Sediminicoccus rosea: one gene and its partner. The protein of the gene in region 2 interacts with the protein of the main gene of each other region in a pairwise test. Links are inferred from orthologs where the notes say so. Each region holds a gene or a part of one and is shown on either strand. Other genes may lie near its edges.

What was found. The genes of interacting proteins can lie anywhere in the genome.
Region 1: the proteins of sufU (region 2) and R9Z33_RS02425 interact in binary tests that used the Escherichia coli proteins (3 or more experiments, as listed by UniProt). The link is inferred for Sediminicoccus rosea from one-to-one orthologs.

What each region holds. Positions count from the first base shown.
Region 1 is NZ_CP137852.1:501,333-504,464, forward strand. Bases 241-3,132 are described here. They hold R9Z33_RS02425 (cysteine desulfurase family protein), read left to right. Parts: upstream 241-1,043; coding sequence 1,044-2,222; downstream 2,223-3,132. Other genes in these bases: dut (dUTP diphosphatase), read left to right, coding at 241-324; R9Z33_RS02420 (cytochrome b), read right to left, coding at 411-929; R9Z33_RS02430 (ferredoxin family 2Fe-2S iron-sulfur cluster binding protein), read left to right, coding at 2,232-2,558; R9Z33_RS02435 (TenA family protein), read left to right, coding at 2,548-3,132. Outside these bases: more of dut, read left to right, coding at 1-240. UniProt on the Escherichia coli protein: Master enzyme that delivers sulfur to a number of partners involved in Fe-S cluster assembly, tRNA modification or cofactor biosynthesis. Catalyzes the removal of elemental sulfur from cysteine to produce alanine.
Region 2 is NZ_CP137852.1:2,898,064-2,902,888, forward strand. What follows is about bases 1,012-4,011. They hold sufU (Fe-S cluster assembly sulfur transfer protein SufU), read left to right. Parts: upstream 1,012-2,277; coding sequence 2,278-2,745; downstream 2,746-4,011. Other genes in these bases: sufD (Fe-S cluster assembly protein SufD), read left to right, coding at 1,012-1,031; R9Z33_RS14040 (aminotransferase class V-fold PLP-dependent enzyme), read left to right, coding at 1,031-2,278; R9Z33_RS14050 (SUF system Fe-S cluster assembly protein), read left to right, coding at 2,738-3,094; R9Z33_RS14055 (HesB/IscA family protein), read left to right, coding at 3,107-3,475; R9Z33_RS14060 (sulfite exporter TauE/SafE family protein), read right to left, coding at 3,497-4,011. In the rest of the region: more of sufD, read left to right, coding at 1-1,011; more of R9Z33_RS14060, read right to left, coding at 4,012-4,318; R9Z33_RS14065 (SDR family NAD(P)-dependent oxidoreductase), read left to right, coding at 4,465-4,825. UniProt on the Escherichia coli protein: A scaffold on which IscS assembles Fe-S clusters. Exists as 2 interconverting forms, a structured (S) and disordered (D) form. The D-state is the preferred substrate for IscS.

The sequences.
Region 1 (3,132 bases), 2.4 Mb from region 2 along the record:
CCCGGCGGCCGCGCCCTGGTGCCGACGGGCCTGGCCGTGGCCATCCCGGATGGCTTCGAGATGCAGGTGCGCCCGCGCTCCGGCCTCGCACTCAAGCATGGCGTGACGGTGCTGAACGCGCCGGGCACGGTGGACAGCGACTATCGCGGCGAGGTGGGCGTGATCCTGCTCAACACGGCGGCCGAGCCCTTCGCCATCGCGCGGGGCGAGCGCATCGCCCAGGCGGTCTTCGCGCCGGTGACGCGCGCCGTCTGGGAAGAGGTGGTGGTGCTGCCCGAGACGCAGCGCGGCACGGGCGGCTTCGGTTCGACCGGGCGGGGCTAGAGGAAGACGCGTTGAGGCGGAATCGCCGAAGCGCGGAATTATCCGCCCAGGAGAGGCCTGACCCTGCGGCGTGAACGCAGCGTGGTCTATCGCCTGCGGGGGAGCATCCGCTCCAGCAGCCCGTCGCGCAGGATGTACTGGTGGAAGATCGCCGCCGCGGCATGCAGCAGGGCGAGGATCACCAGCGCGTTGGAGGCGAGCTCATGCGCGCCCTTCAGCGTGCGGGAGAAGGCGCGGTCCGGCGTCATCGGCGAGGGCAGGGGGATGAAGCCGAGGAAGGACATCTCCGACCCGCGCGCCCAGAGCGCCGCGAGGCCGAGCGCCGGCGCCAGCAGCATCGTCACGTAGAGCGCCACATGGGCGAGATGCGCCGCGCGCGCCATCCAGGCGCCCATCGGCACCGGCGCGGGATGCGGGGCGAGGCCGCGCCAGAGGATCCGGATCAGGCTCAGCCCGAACACGGCGAGGCCGAGCGAGCCGTGCAGGTTGGTGCCCGGCCCGCCCCGCCCCTGGGCGAGCTCGCTGGTCACATAGGCGCCCAGGATCAGCAGCGCGATCAGCCAATGCAGGGCGAGCGTCAGGGGGTCGTGGCGGGGGTGGGCCATGGGGTTTTTTTCTCCGGCCCGGAGGGATTGGCACGGCGCGGGCGGCCGCGCCTTGATCGGGCGCAAGCCGCATGGCTTGCCGAAGCGGCCGCGCCGGGCCACCTCTGTGCCATCATGCGCCCGAACCGCCCGATCTACCTCGACCACCACGCCACCACCCCGCTCGACCCGCGGGTGCTGGCCGCCATGCGCCCCTGGTGGGAGGAGAATTTCGCCAACCCCCATTCCGTCGAGCACGCCATGGGCCGCGCGGCGGAGGAGGCGGTGGAGGCGGCCCGCGCCCAGGTGGCGGAGCTGATCGGCGCCGACGCGCGCGAGATCATCTTCACCTCCGGCGCCACCGAGGCGAACAACATCGCCATCAAGGGCGCCGCGCGCTTCGCCGCCGCCGATGGCCGCGCGCCGCGCCGCATCATCACCCTCGCCACCGAGCACAAATGCGTCCTCGAATCCGTGCGCGACCTCGCGGCCGAGGGCTTCGAGCCGGTGATCCTGCCGGTGCGGCCCGATGGCCTGCTCGACCTCGACCTGCTGCGGGCGGCGCTGGAGGTGCCCACGCTGCTCGTCTCGGTCATGGCGGTGAACAACGAGACGGGCGTGGTGCAGGACCTGGCCGCCATCGGCGCCCTGGCGAAGGAGGCGGGTGCCCTCTTCCACACCGACGCCGCCCAGGCGGCCGGCCGCATCCCGCTCGACGTGGAGGAAATCCGGGCCGACCTGCTCTCGCTCTCGGGCCACAAGATGTATGGGCCGAAGGGGGTGGGCGCGCTCCATGTCCGCCGCCGGCCGCGCGTTCGCCTCGCCCCGCTCTTCAGCGGCGGCGGGCAGGAGCGGGGGCTGCGCAGCGGCACGCTGCCGGCGCCGTTGCTGGTCGGCATGGGGGAGGCGGCGCGCATCGCCGCCGCCGAGGGGATGCTGGATTCCGGCCGCATCACCGGCCAGCGCCAGCGCCTGCTGGACGGGTTGATGGCCGCCATCCCGGGCCTGCGGATCAACGGCACGATGGAGAGCCGGGTCGCCGGCAATCTGAACCTGACCTTCCCCGGCGTGGAGGCGCAGGCCCTGCTGGCGGCCCTGCCCGATCTCTGCCTCTCCACCGGCTCGGCCTGTTCCTCGGCCGAAATCGCCCCCTCCTATGTGCTGGGCGCGATGGGAATTCCCGATTCCGAGGCTCGGGCCACCTTGCGGATTGGGCTGGGGCGTTTTACCTCGCCCGCCGAGATGGACCGTGCGGCCGCCCTGATCGGCGCCGCCTGGCAGCGCCTTTCCTCAACCCAGCACGCCGCGGAGTAGTATCGAACCATGCCGAAGATGACCTTCATCGAGCGCGACGGCACGCGCCGCGAAGTCGAGGCGGCGCTCGGCCTGTCCGTGCTGGAGATCGCGCATCGCCATGGCGTGGACATCGAGGGCGCCTGCGAGGGCAGCCTCGCCTGCTCCACCTGCCATGTGATCGTGGACGCCGCCTGGTTCCCCAAGCTGGCGGAGCCGACCGAGGATGAGGAAGACATGCTCGACCTCGCCTTCGACCTGCAGGAGACCTCGCGCCTCGGCTGCCAGCTCATCATGACCGAGGCGCTGGACGGGCTGGTGGTCAAGCTGCCCGCCGGCAGCCGCAATGCCGGCTGACCTGACCACGGCCGATCCGCTGGCCTTCGGCGCCGAAGGCGGCCTGTTCCGCAGGCTGCGTGACGCCTCGGGCGCGGATTGGACGGGCTACACCTGGCATCCCTTCGTGCAGCAGCTTTCCGCCGGAACGCTGCCGCTGCCGGCCTTCCAGCACTACCTGATCCAGGACTACCTCTTCCTGATCCATTTCGCGCGCGCCAAGGCGCTGGCGGTTGTGAAGGGCGAGAGCCTGCAGGCGATGCGCGACAAGGCGGCCGCCGTCCTCGCCATCCTGGACGAGACGCTGCTGCACCTGAAGTATTGCGCGGAATGGGGCCTCTCCGAGACGCAGGTCACGCAGATCCCGGAAACGCTGGAGACGGTGTCCTACACCCGCTGGGTGCTGGATCGCGGCCTCGCGGGGGACATCCTGGACCTTGAGATCGCGCTCGTGCCCTGCACCGTGGGCTATGCCGAGGTGGCGCGGCGCATCATGGCCGATCCGAAGCGGATGGTGGCGGGCAACCCCTACCAGTCCTGGATCGAAAGCTATGCCGGCGAAGGCTACCAGAGCATGGCCGAAGCCGCCGCGCGG
Region 2 (4,825 bases):
CCATGCGCGCGCCTTACCGCGCCGTCTTCGTGGATGGGCGCTTCGCCGCCGGCCTCTCCACCCTGCCCGCCTGGTGCCGGCCACTCGCCGCGTATCTGAACGAGGCGGAAGGCTGGCTCGGCGCGCTGGCGCAGGCGCTGCCCGTCGTCTCGCTCAACACCATGCTCTTCGAGGATGGGCTGTTGCTCGACCTGCCGGCGGGCGTCGAGGGTGACGCGCTGGAGTTGCTGAGCCTCGCCAGCCACACCGGCCGGGCCATCGCCTTCCATCCGCGCCACCTGATCCGGCTCGGCGAGGGCGCGACGCTCACGCTCGTCGAGACCAGCCTCGGCCCCGATGGCGCGAGCTACCTGCACAACCCGGTCTTCGAGATCCAGGTCGCGGCCGGCGCCACGCTCAGCCATGTGCGGATCCAGCGGGAGGGGCGCGCGGGCTTCCAGCTCTCCACCGTCCTCGCCGCGGTGCAGGCGGGCGGCACCTATGACAACTTCACCCTGAATGCCGGGGCGAAGCTGGTCCGCAACGAGATCCACACGGCGCTGCTCGGCCCCAAGGCCGCCTGCCACATGAATGGCGCGCAGCTCGCGGGCAACGGCCAGCATGCCGACACCACCACCTACCTGGATCACGCGGCGCCGGATTGCGCGAGCCGCCAGACCTACAAGACGGTGCTGGCCGGAAAGTCGCGCGGCGTCTTCCAGGGCAAGATCCTGGTGCGGCAGGTGGCCCAGCGCACCGATGGCTACCAGATGAACCAGGCGCTCCTCCTCTCCGAGGACGCCGAGATCGACGCCAAGCCGCAGCTTGAGATCTATGCCGACGACGTGAAGTGCAGCCACGGTGCCACCGTCGGCGCGCTGGACGAGGCGCAGTTGTTCTACCTGCGTGCCCGCGGCATCCCGGCCGAGGCGGCGCGGGCCATGCTGGTCCAGGCCTTCCTCACGGAAGCGATCGAGGGCGTCACCCACCCCCTTGCCCAGGCCGCGCTGGCCGAAGCCACCGAGGGCTGGTGGGAACGGGAAGCCGCGTGATGGACACCCACGTCGCGGCCAGCTTCGACGTCACCCGCATCCGGCAGGATTTCCCGATCCTGTCCACGCAGGTGCGCGGCAAGCCGCTCGTCTTCCTCGACAGCGGCGCCTCGGCGCAGAAGCCACGCCAAGTGATCGCGGCGATGACGCGGGCGATGGAGACGGCCTATGCCAATGTCCATCGCGGCGCCTACCATTTGAGCGAGGTGGCGACTGAAGCGCACGAAGCCGCGCGCGGTGCCGTGCAGCGCTTCCTGAACGCGGCCGAGCCGGAGGAGATCATCTTCACCGGCAATGCCACCGGCGCCTTCAACCTCGTCGCCCACAGCTTCGGCCGCGGCATGCTCAAGCCCGGCCAATGCGTGCTGGTGAGCGAGATGGAGCACCATGCGAACCTCGTCCCCTGGCAGATGCTGCGGGATGCGGGGCTCGGCATCGGGCTGCGTTTCGTCCGCGTGACCGACAGCGGCGAGCTGGACCTGGACGACCTCTCGGCCAAACTGGCCGATGGCACGGTGGGCCTCGTTTCCATCACGCACATGTCCAATGTGCTGGGCTCGGTCACGCCGGCCGCCACGATCATTCGCATGGCGCATGAGGCGGGCGCGCGGGTCATGCTGGATGGCAGCCAGGCCGCGGTGCATCGCGCCGTGGATGTGCAGGCGCTGGACGTGGATTTCTATGCCTTCACCGGCCACAAGCTCTACGGCCCCACCGGTATCGGTGTGCTCTACGGCAAGCGCGCGCTGCTGGATGCGATGCCGCCCTTCTTCGGCGGCGGCGACATGATCGAGACGGTGACGCTGGAGCGCAGCACCTTCGCCGCCGCCCCCGCGCGATTCGAGGCGGGCACGCCCGCCATCATCGAGGCAGTCGGCCTGCATGCGGCGATCGACTACGTGAACGCCATCGGCATGGGGGCGATCGAGGCGCATGAGCGTGGCTTGGTGGACCATGCGATGCGCGTGCTGACGGAAGTTGAGGGGCTTTCGCTGCTGGGCGCCGCGCAGGACCGCGGCGGCGTCTTCGCCTTCGCGCTGGACGGCGTGCACCCGCATGACCTCTCGACCTACCTGGACCGCTCGGGCATCTGCGTCCGCGCCGGCCGCCATTGCGCCGAGCCTCTGCATGCGCGCTTCGGGCTGGAGGGCGGCAGCACCCGCGCCTCCTTCGGCCTCTACACCACGCGGGAGGAAATCGATTTCCTCGCGCAGAAGCTGACCGACGCGCGGAGGTTCTTTGCGTGATGTCCGCCGGGGCCGCGGGATTCGAGGAATTGCAGGACCTGTATTCCAAGGTGCTGCGCGACCTTGCCCGCACGCCCATCCATCGCGGCCGGCTGGAGAACCCGACAGCCGCGGCCCGCGGCGACAACCCGATGTGCGGGGACCGCGTGGATCTCTCGCTCAACCTCGCGGGCCAGGTCATCACTGAGGCGATGTTCCAGGGCCGTGGCTGCGAGATCAGCCAGGCCAGCGCCGCGCTGCTCACGGAACTCGTGCGCGGCAAGTCGCCGGCCGAGGCACGGGCGATGGGACAGGCCGTGGCCCGCATGGCGCGGGGCGAGGCGTTGGATGCGACAAGCCCGGAGCTGGACCGCCTCGCCATCCTCTCCGTCGTCAAGAAATTTCCGAGCCGCGTCAAATGCGCCACCCTGGCGTGGCGCGCCCTCGACGCCGCCCTTGCGGGCGTGAAGGAGACCAGCAGTGAGTGAAAACGCGACCCATGGCAGCTGGACCCCAGCGGGCGAGTCGCTGCCCGCCGTAACGGAAGAGGGCGTGATCACCGCCATCAAGACCGTCTTCGACCCCGAGATCCCGGTGGACATCTACGAACTCGGCCTGATCTACGCGATCGAGCTCGGCGATGACGGCAAGGTGAAGGTGGAGATGACCCTCACCACCCCCTCCTGCCCCTCGGCGCAGGAATTGCCCAGCATGACCGAGGAAGCCATCCGCCAGATCCCCGGCGTCACCGATTGCGAGGTCGAGGTCGTGTGGGATCCGCCATGGGACCAGTCGCGCATGAGCGAGGATGCTCGCCTTGCGCTCAACATGTTCTGAGGGAGACACGCGATGAGCACCACCACCGCCCCCCCGCGCGTCAAGCGCGAATTGCCGCCCCTGATGACGCTCTCCGACAGCGCGGCCGAGCGCCTGCGCAAGCTCTACGAGAAGGCGGAGGCGGGCAAGCTGCTGCGCATCGGGGTGAAGACCAAGGGCTGCTCCGGCATGGCCTACGACCTGAGCTTCGTGGACGAGGCGGGCCCGGGCGATGAGCGCGTAACGGACAAGGGCCTCTCCATCCTGGTGGACCGCAAGGCCAGCCTCTACCTCATCGGCACCATGATGGACTACGAGGTGAAGGCGATGAGCGCGGGCTTCGTCTTCGTGAATCCGAATGAGAAGGGCCGCTGCGGCTGCGGCGAGAGCTTCCACGTCTGAACGACGTGGCGGCTACCCGCCTCAGGTGAAGAGGCTGTAGAACATCCGCAGGCTCGTTGCCGCCAGGAAGATCGCGAAGGCGCGCTTCAGCCAGATCGGCGGGATGGTGTGCGCGAGCTTCACGCCCCAGGGGGTGGCGATGATCGAGGTGGGGACGATCAGCGCGAAGCCCACCAGGCTCACATAGCCGAGCGAGTAGGGCGGCACGCCCGGGTCGTTCCAACCGCCCCAGATGAAGCCGATGGTGGCGGGCACCGAGATGATCAGGCCAAACACGCTGGACGTCGCGACAGCGGCGCGGATCGGGTAGCCGAACATGGAGAGGATGGGCACGCCCAGCGTCCCACCGCCAATGCCCATCATGGCGCTCACGGAGCCCATGCCCATGCCGAGTGCGGCGCGCGGCGGGCCCTCGGGCAGCTTGTCCGCCACGCGGAAATCCACGCCGGTGAAACCCATGTTCAGCGCCACCAGCAGCGCCACCATGCCGAAGACGGCCGTCAGCCCCTCGCCGCGCACGTGGACCGCAAGCGCCGTGCCCAGCGCCACGCCCAGCATCATCGGCAGCCAGATAGAGCGCAGCAGCGCCTCATCCATCGCGCCCGTCGCGCGATGCTTGCGGGCTGAGACGATGGAGGTGGGGATGATGGTGGCGAGCGAGGTGCCGACGGCGAGTTTCATCTGCATCGCCTCCGGGATCCCGAAGAGCGGAAAGACGTTGAACAGCAGCGGCACGATGACGATGCCGCCCCCCACGCCCAACAGCCCCGCCAGCGTGCCGGAGACAAGGCCTGTCGCCGCCATTGCCGCCGCAAGCGCGGCCAGCCACACAACCTCGTTCATTGAAAAACCCCGGCAGTCTCGTTCTTGCTGGCGTGTCTAACGCTTGCGTCATCCGGTGCGAAGCATCGGCGCGGTAGCCCACCTTCCCGCCCGGCGCATGGCGTTCTAGCCTTCGCGCCGAATCAATCGCACGGAGGGAAAGCGCCATGATGCTCAAGGACAAGGTCGCCATCGTCACCGGTTCGGGGGGCGGCATCGGCCGCGAGATCGCCATCGCCATGGCCGAGGCGGGCGCCAAGGTCGTCATCAACGACATCGGCGCGTCGCTGGGTGGCGAAGGCTTCTCGGCCACGCCGGCGGAGCAGACCAAGGCCATCATCGAGCAGAAGGGCGGCCAGGCGGTCATCAACACCGACAGCGTCTCCGAATGGGAGAACGCGAAGAAGATCGTCCAGACCGCCATTGATGCCTTCGGCCGCGTAGACATCGTGGTGAACAATGCCGGCATCCTGCGCGACCAGATCTTCCACCGGATGACGCCGGAGGAGTGGCTCTCGGTCATCAATG